Regions from separate parts of the Arthrobacter sp. UYCu723 genome, predicted to be linked through region 2. Evidence: riboswitches for the same ligand, from Rfam matches in the RefSeq annotation. Region 2 holds a riboswitch; the other holds the start of a gene.
The links. A riboswitch is a leader RNA that binds a small molecule or an ion and turns the genes downstream of it on or off. The one in region 2 is predicted to bind S-adenosylmethionine.

Region 1 (3,699 bases), 2.8 Mb from region 2:
CCGGTTGGTACCCTTCGAATTTACCGCACGTGGGGTTACCGCGGAGGCCTACTCCGCCACCGCGCACGGCGCGGCGCCGGCGGTCCCCGGCGTGTTCGGTGCCCAGTGAGGGTAGCTGCGGGCGTCGTTGGACGGCACCCAGCGGCCGGCATCCACCACGTAGTCCCAGCCGAGGCCGGTCCGCCGCAGCTCCTGGATACCGGCGAGCAGCCGCTGCGCATCCTCGAGCCGCGAGCCGAGGCCGAAGCTGGCCCGCAGCGAGCCCGAGGGCAGGCCGAGCCGCTTGAGCAGCGGGTGGGCGCAGAACCGGCCGTCACGCAGTCCGATGCCGTGTTCGGCGGAAAGGTAGGCGGCAACGAGGCCGGCGTCGTAGCCTTCGACGGAAAAATTGACGACGCCGATCATGCCGGCGCCCTGCCCGTCGCCTTCAGGGTCCGTGTCCGCGAAGATCCGGTGGACCGTCACGCCGTCGATCTGCTGGAGACCCTCGACGACGAAGGAGCGGATGGTGTCCTCGTGGGCGTACCACTGCGTCTGGTCCAGGGCGGCAATCACCTGGGTGGCCCGGGCCAGTGTTGCCGCGCCCAACACATTGGGGGAGCCGCCCTCGTGCCGGGCCGGGCCTGTGGTCCAGCTGACCGTGTCCAGCCTGGCGTCGCTGACGGCTCCGCCGCCGGCCAGGTGCGGGGTGCCGGCGTCGAGCCAGTCCGGGCGCCCCACCAGCACGCCGGAACCGAACGGCGCGTAGAGCTTGTGGCCGGAGAAGGCGAGGTAGTCGACGTCGTCCGCGGTGATGTCGATGCGCCGGTGCGGGGCGAGCTGGGCGGCATCGACGACGATCCGGGCGCCGTACTCGTGGGCAAGGGAGGCCAGGGTGCGGATGGGCAGGATCTCGCCGGTGACGTTGGAGGCGCCGGTGACGGCGAGCAGGCTGATGCCGCCTTGCGCCAGCTGTTCGCGCAGCTTGTCCAGGGTCGCGGCAAGGGTGGGGGCGGCCACGACGCTGCGGTGCGGCACGGTCTGCCAGGGCAGCAGGTTGGCGTGGTGCTCGATATCGAGGTAGAGAACCTCCCCGGTGTGCCTGCCGTCGCTGACCGGCAGGCAGCCGGCCAGCAGGTTCAGCGAGTCGGTGGTGTTGCGGGTGAAGATCACGGAGTCGCCCGGGCGGCCGCCAACAAACTCGCGAACGATGGTGCGGGCGTTTTCGTACACGGAGGTGCTGATCTGGGAGGCGTAGCCGGCGCCGCGGTGGACGCTGGCGTAGAACGGCAGGATCTCGTTCAAGTAGGCCGACACCACGGACAGTGCGGGGGCGGAGGCTCCGTAGTCCAGGTTGGCGTAGCGGACGTGTCCGCCCTGGATCAGCGGGGCCTGGATCTCCGCCCCGGTGACCGCGGCGAGCGGCCTGCCGGCGACGGCGAAGCGGTCGGGGAGCGCCGCTGCGGAGGCGGGGCGGACCCCGCCGGAGGCAGGAAAAGTGGCAGGAAAGGTGGCGGGAAAAGTGGCAGTCGTCATGGGACCTCGCTCGAAAAAGGACCCCAAGCACCGGGGATCCGCGCTTGCCGCGTCCGTTCCGGACCGGCCAGGTCGTCACCCGGGGCACCCCACCGCGAATGGAGGGTTGCCGGCCAGCAAACCGGGGTTTAGCGCTGGCACTCGTGACCTGCTTCGAGCCTAGGACATCCCGGCCGCCGCGGAAAAGGCAGGGCAGGAATGTGAAGCGCTTTGTTACGCACCGCAGTGGCTGGTGCCTTTGGTGCGTCGCGGCCTACGGCGCGGCGCTGGCTGCGCTGCTGAGCTGGACATCAAGGCCGAACAAGGCCTCCAGGGCTGCCGTGTAGTCGGCCTGGCGGCCGGCGGTGGCCAGCTCCCTGGCCCGGACGGTCGGGGTATGGAGCAGCCGCCGGACGATGCGGCGCAGGGCGATGTTCACGTCCTCAGCCGGGGCGCCACCGCCGTGTTGCCGTCTGACCCGCTCCATTTCGGCGTCGAGGACGTCCTGGATGTACCGGCGCAGGGCAACGACGGCGGCGTCGACGGCGCGGATCGCTTCCTGCTCCTCGAATTGCCGGGCAGCCTGCCTGACCAGGGCATGGGCGAGGCGAAGTGCTTCGGCGTCCGCTGGGGGAGCGGCAAGCTGCACGGATCCCAGCGTGATCAGTTCGACGCCCGGCAGGTCCGCCACGTGCGGGTCGAAATCGTGGCTGGGAGCCAAGTCAATGACGGTAAGCGGACGGGCTGCGTCCTGCCTCCAGCGCGCCAAGCTGGCGGCGCCAATGCGAGCCCCGGTGCCGCTGCTGCCGATGATGACATCTGCCGCGGCGGCGGCGGCGGGCAGCTCCCGCTCTGTCAGCGGCGTTCCGCCCCGGGCGGCCGCAAATGCAGCGGCCCGCCCGGAGTGGGAGTAGACGGCAACACTGATGCATTGCCTGCTTCTCAGGAGTTCCGCCACGTGCGCGGCGTAGGCACCCGTGCCTACCAGGACCACGGATGCCCCGGCCAGGCTTCCCTGGCTGGATCCTATGGCTGCCAGATCCAGGGCGACGGTGGCGATGGATCGTCCGGCGGCGCTGAGGGCTGTCCGCGCCCCTACCGCCTTGGAAACGCGGGAGGCCGCTTGAAACAGCCGACTCAACCGTCCGCCGGCCGTACCCGCCAGCTGGGCGTCGGCGAGGGCGCGGCGGACCTGGCCGGACACCTGGCGCTCACCGACCACAACGGAATCCAGTCCTGCCGCCACCGCGAAGAGGTGCGCGGGGACCGACGCGCCCTGGACGTACTCGAAATGCGACGTGAGCAGGGCGGCCGGCAGGCCGGAGCAGCGGCAGAGGGCGGCCAGCGCATCGGACCGCGCGGACTCAACGTCCCGGGCCGAGGGGACTTCGCAATAGATTTCGAAGCGGTTGCAGGTGGACAAGACCAGCGATCCGGAAACGGCGGGACTGCTGGCGAGGAGGTCCGGGGCTAGCTCGGTGGAGACAGCATGCAGCCGCGCAGCCGAATCGTGGTCCAGATCCCGGTACCTCGCAATGAGCGCCAGTAGCACCGGCCCCGATCCGGAGTCCCCGGATGCGGGATCCGCCGTTGGATGTGTTCCGGACATGGCTGTTCTCCTCCCAGAAAAGGTCCAGGCCGCGTCGCGACAGGCACTCAGGCCCGCTGCCGTGGCCAGAGTGATGCATCGACCTTCGGGATATCTTGAGCGCGGGACCTTACAGCAGGTCGTCGAGGCCCGGGTTGAGGCGCTTGAGGACCTCCGAGTGCAGGATCGAGTTCGTGGCCAGGGCGTTGCCACCGAACGGCCCGTCCTCACCCTCGAGGGAGGTGAAGCGGCCGCCGGCTTCCGTGACGATCGGGACCAGGGCCGCCATATCGTACAGGTTCAGTTCGGGCTCGCAGGCGATGTCGACGGCGCCCTCGGCCACCAGGCAATAGGACCAGAAGTCACCGTAGGCGCGGGTCCGCCATACTTCCTCGGTGAGGCCCAGGAACTCGTCGAGGTTTCCGCGTTCCTTCCAGCCGCCCAGGCTTGAGTAGGACAGCGAGGCGTCCGAGAGCTGGGAGACGTTGGAGACCCGCAGCCGGGTGGCTGCGGCGAGCGAGCGGCCCATGTAGGCGCCGGCACCCTTGGCCGCCCACCAGCGCTTGCCCAGTGCCGGTGCACTGACGACGCCGACGACGGGCTCGCCCTCGTCAACG
Region 2 (3,699 bases):
CGTTCCCTGCCCATCTACCAGACGACGTCGTTCGTGTTCCCCAGCGCCGAAAGCGCCGCCAACCGCTTCGCGCTTGCCGAACTCGCCCCCATCTACACCCGGATCGGCAATCCCACCCAGGATGCCGTGGAACAGCGGGTGGCCAGCCTTGAGGGCGGCCTCGCGGCCCTGCTGCTGAGCTCCGGCCAGGCCGCGGAGACCTTCGCGATCCTGAACGTCGCCGAGGCCGGCGACCATGTGGTGGCCAGCCCCAGCCTGTACGGCGGAACCTACAACCTGCTGGCCCACACGCTGAAGAAGTTCGGCATCTCCGTGACCTTCGTGGAGGATCCGGACAACCTGGAGCAGTGGCGCGACGCCGTCCGGCCCAACACCAAGCTGTTCTTCGGCGAAGTGGTCTCCAACCCCCGCCAGGACGTCCTGGACATCGAGGGCGTCTCGAAGGTAGCCCACGAGGCCGGTGTCCCGCTGATCGTGGACAACACCCTCTCCACGCCGTACCTGATCCGGCCGATCGAGTGGGGCGCTGACATCGTGGTGCACTCCGCCACCAAGTACCTCGGCGGCCACGGCGCCGCAATCGCCGGCGTGATCGTGGACTCCGGCAACTTCGACTTCGGGAAGGACCCGGAGCGGTTCCCCGGCTTCAACACGCCGGACCCCACGTATAACGGACTCGTCTACGCCCGGGACCTCGGCAAGGACGGCGCCCTCGGCGCGAATCTCTCCTACATCCTCAAGGCCCGCGTCCAGCTCCTGCGCGACCTCGGCTCCGCCGTGTCGCCGTTCAACGCCTTCCTCATCGCCCAGGGGATCGAGACCCTGAGCCTGCGCGTCGAGCGCCACGTCGCCAACGCCACCAAGGTGGCCGAATGGCTCGAGGCCAGGGACGACGTCGAATCGGTCGCCTATGCGGGGCTGCCGTCCAGCCCCTGGTACGAGCGCGGCCGCAAGTACGGCCCCAAGGGGACGGGCGCCGTCGTGGCGTTCAACATCGCCGGGGGAGCGGAGGCCGGCAAGCGCTTCGTCGACGCCCTCGAACTGCACTCGCACGTCGCGAACATCGGCGACGTGCGCTCGCTGGTCATCCACCCGGCGTCGACCACCCACAGCCAGCTGTCGCCGGAACAGCAGACAATTGCCGGCGTCAATCCTGGACTCGTACGGCTTTCGGTGGGTCTGGAACACATTGACGACATCATCGCGGACCTCGACGCCGGCTTCCGCGCGGCCAAGGGCGTCTGAGTCCGCCGGTTCCCGGCACCCCTGCCGCGCAGGGGTGCCGGGAACCACGGCCTCGAGTCACATAGCCGTCATAATCTTCGCCACAACGGCGCCTCGTTTCGTAAGCTAGTGGCAGGTCATGAGTGCCAGTGACAGCCCCGGCTTGCTGGCCGGCAACCCTCCTTTTGCGGCGGGGTGCCCCGGGTGAAGACCTGGCCTGCCGGTCTGCCGACGGCGGGCAAGCGCGAAGTTAGGTCCTCACATGACGATTGCCGTCACCCGCACGGGTGTACCCGGAAGCAAAACCGCCCATATGCCAGCCACCGGCCCGGTCGTCGCGGTGCCCGAAACAGTGCCTGGCGCAGTGCCCGAAACACTGCCCGAAACAGTGCCCGGCGCAGTGCCCGATACCGTGCCCGACGGGACCGTCCGGTACCTCCGGATCGGCGGCCTGGAACTCGAATCCGGCGCCCGGCTGCCCGATGTCACCCTCGCCTATGAAACGTGGGGGACCCTCAACGCGGACCGCTCCAATGCGGTGCTGATCGAGCATGCCCTCACCGGGGACACCCACGTCACCCGCGGTGCCGGCGAGGAGCCCGGCTGGTGGGAGCAGCTCGCCGGGCCCGGCGCCCCCGTGGACACCGACAGGTTCTTTGTTGTCTCCATCAACATCCTCGGTGGCTGCTACGGCTCCACCGGGCCCTCGACGCCGGCTCCTGATGGCCGGCCCTGGGGCTCCCGCTTTCCGCTGGTCACCCTGCGGGACACCACCGCCGCCGAAGCCCGGCTGGCCGACGCCCTGGGCATCCGCAGCTGGTACGCCGTGCTCGGCGGATCCCTCGGCGGGGCGCGCGCCCTCGAGTGGGCCGTGACCTTCCCGGAGCGGGTCCGGCGCTGTGCCGTGATTTCCATCGGGGCCAGCAGCACTGCTGAGCAGATCGCCTTTGCCCAGGCCCAGACGCTCGCCATCCGCCAGGATCCGAGTTTCAAGGGCGGGGACTACTACGGCGGCCCGGGACCGGAAGCGGGCCTGGCCCTGGCGCGCCGGATCGCGCACATCACGTACCGCTCCGCCGCCGAACTGGACGGACGCTTCGGCCGGAATCCCCAGGCGTCCGAGGCTCCGCTGGAAGCCGGCTCCCTGGCGGGCCGCGGCCGCTACCAGGTGGAGAGCTACCTCGACCACCAGGGCAACAAGCTGGTCCGGCGCTTCGACGCGAACAGCTACATCGCCATCACCGAGGCCCTCATGAGCCACGACATCAGCCGCGGCCGCGGGGCGCTCGAGGAGGCCCTGGCGCCGGCCACGGCCGAGTTCCTGGTGGCGGCCGTGGACTCGGACCGGTTGTATTTCCCGGCGCAGTCCCGGGTGCTCGCCGAGGCGCTGCCCGGCGAGGTGGAGGTGCAGCTGATCGAGGCGCCGATCGGCCACGACGGCTTCCTGACCGAGATCGGGCAGCTCAGCGGCCAGCTCAGGGAAGGTTTCTTCAGCTGACCCTGCCCGCCGCCCGTCAATGGCCTTAAACCGCCATCGCCTCGGCCGAAACGGCCGCCGATTGTGCATTTTTGCAGATGCGCTCTGCACTAATGGCCGTTGAGGCCGGGGCCGGGAGCGACCATACTCATTGGGAATGATGCCGCGTGTCACAAATCACAGGCGTCCTCTGCCCAATGGTCCATAGGGTGTCGACGGAGACACCGAAGGAGTCACGATGAGTACGGAAAACGCGGCCGCGAGGCGCGCAGAAGAGCCCGACGTCAAAACGTCCGGCCTGAAGAAGGTCGTTGCCGCCTCCATGGCCGGCACCGTGGTGGAGTGGTACGAGTTCTTCCTCTACGCGTCCGCCGCCACCCTGGTCTTCGGCAAGATGTTCTTCCCCAACTCGGGGACCGAACTGGACGGCATCCTCGCCGCTTTCCTCACCTACGCGGTCGGCTTCATTGCCCGCCCCATCGGCGGGATCGTCTTCGGCCACTTCGGCGACAAGTTCGGCCGCAAGCAGCTCCTCCAGCTCAGCATCATCCTGGTCGGTGCCTCCACCTTCGCGATGGGCTGCCTGCCGGGCTTTGCACAGATCGGCTACTGGGCCCCGGCCCTGCTGGTCTTCCTGCGCTTCGTTCAGGGCTTCGCCGTCGGTGGTGAATGGGGCGGCGCCGTCCTGCTGGTTGCCGAGCACAGCCCCAGCAAGTCCCGCGGCTTCTGGGCCAGCTGGCCGCAGTCGGCGGTTCCGATGGGCAACTTGCTCGCCACCGGTGTGCTGTTCACCCTGTCCTCCACCCTGTCCTCCGCTGACTTCCTCGGCTGGGGCTGGCGGATAGCGTTCTGGCTCTCCGCCGTGATCGTCGTCATCGGCTACTACATCCGTACCAGGGTCAGTGATGCCCCCATCTTCCTGGAAGCCCGCAAAGAGGTCGAGGCCGGCCACAAGGGGTTCGGTGTCGCCGAGGTTTTCCGCCGCTACCCGCGGGGCG

Region 1: linked by a shared signal. The riboswitch ahead of ACVWZ8_RS14480 (aminotransferase class V-fold PLP-dependent enzyme) and the one ahead of metX (homoserine O-acetyltransferase MetX) in region 2 are both predicted to bind S-adenosylmethionine.

Annotation. Positions count from the first base shown of each region.
Region 1 is NZ_JBSSBW010000001.1:3,076,776-3,080,474, forward strand. Features, by position in the region: gene ACVWZ8_RS14480 (aminotransferase class V-fold PLP-dependent enzyme) at 49-1,515, opposite strand; SAM riboswitch class IV at 1,551-1,664, opposite strand; gene ACVWZ8_RS14485 (glutamyl-tRNA reductase) at 1,769-3,103, opposite strand; gene hisN (histidinol-phosphatase) at 3,213-3,699, opposite strand, start outside.
Region 2 is NZ_JBSSBW010000001.1:265,795-269,493, reverse strand. Features, by position in the region: gene ACVWZ8_RS01265 (bifunctional o-acetylhomoserine/o-acetylserine sulfhydrylase) at 1-1,245, shown strand, start outside; SAM riboswitch class IV at 1,360-1,475, shown strand; gene metX (homoserine O-acetyltransferase MetX) at 1,487-2,722, shown strand; gene ACVWZ8_RS01255 (MFS transporter) at 2,940-3,699, shown strand, end outside.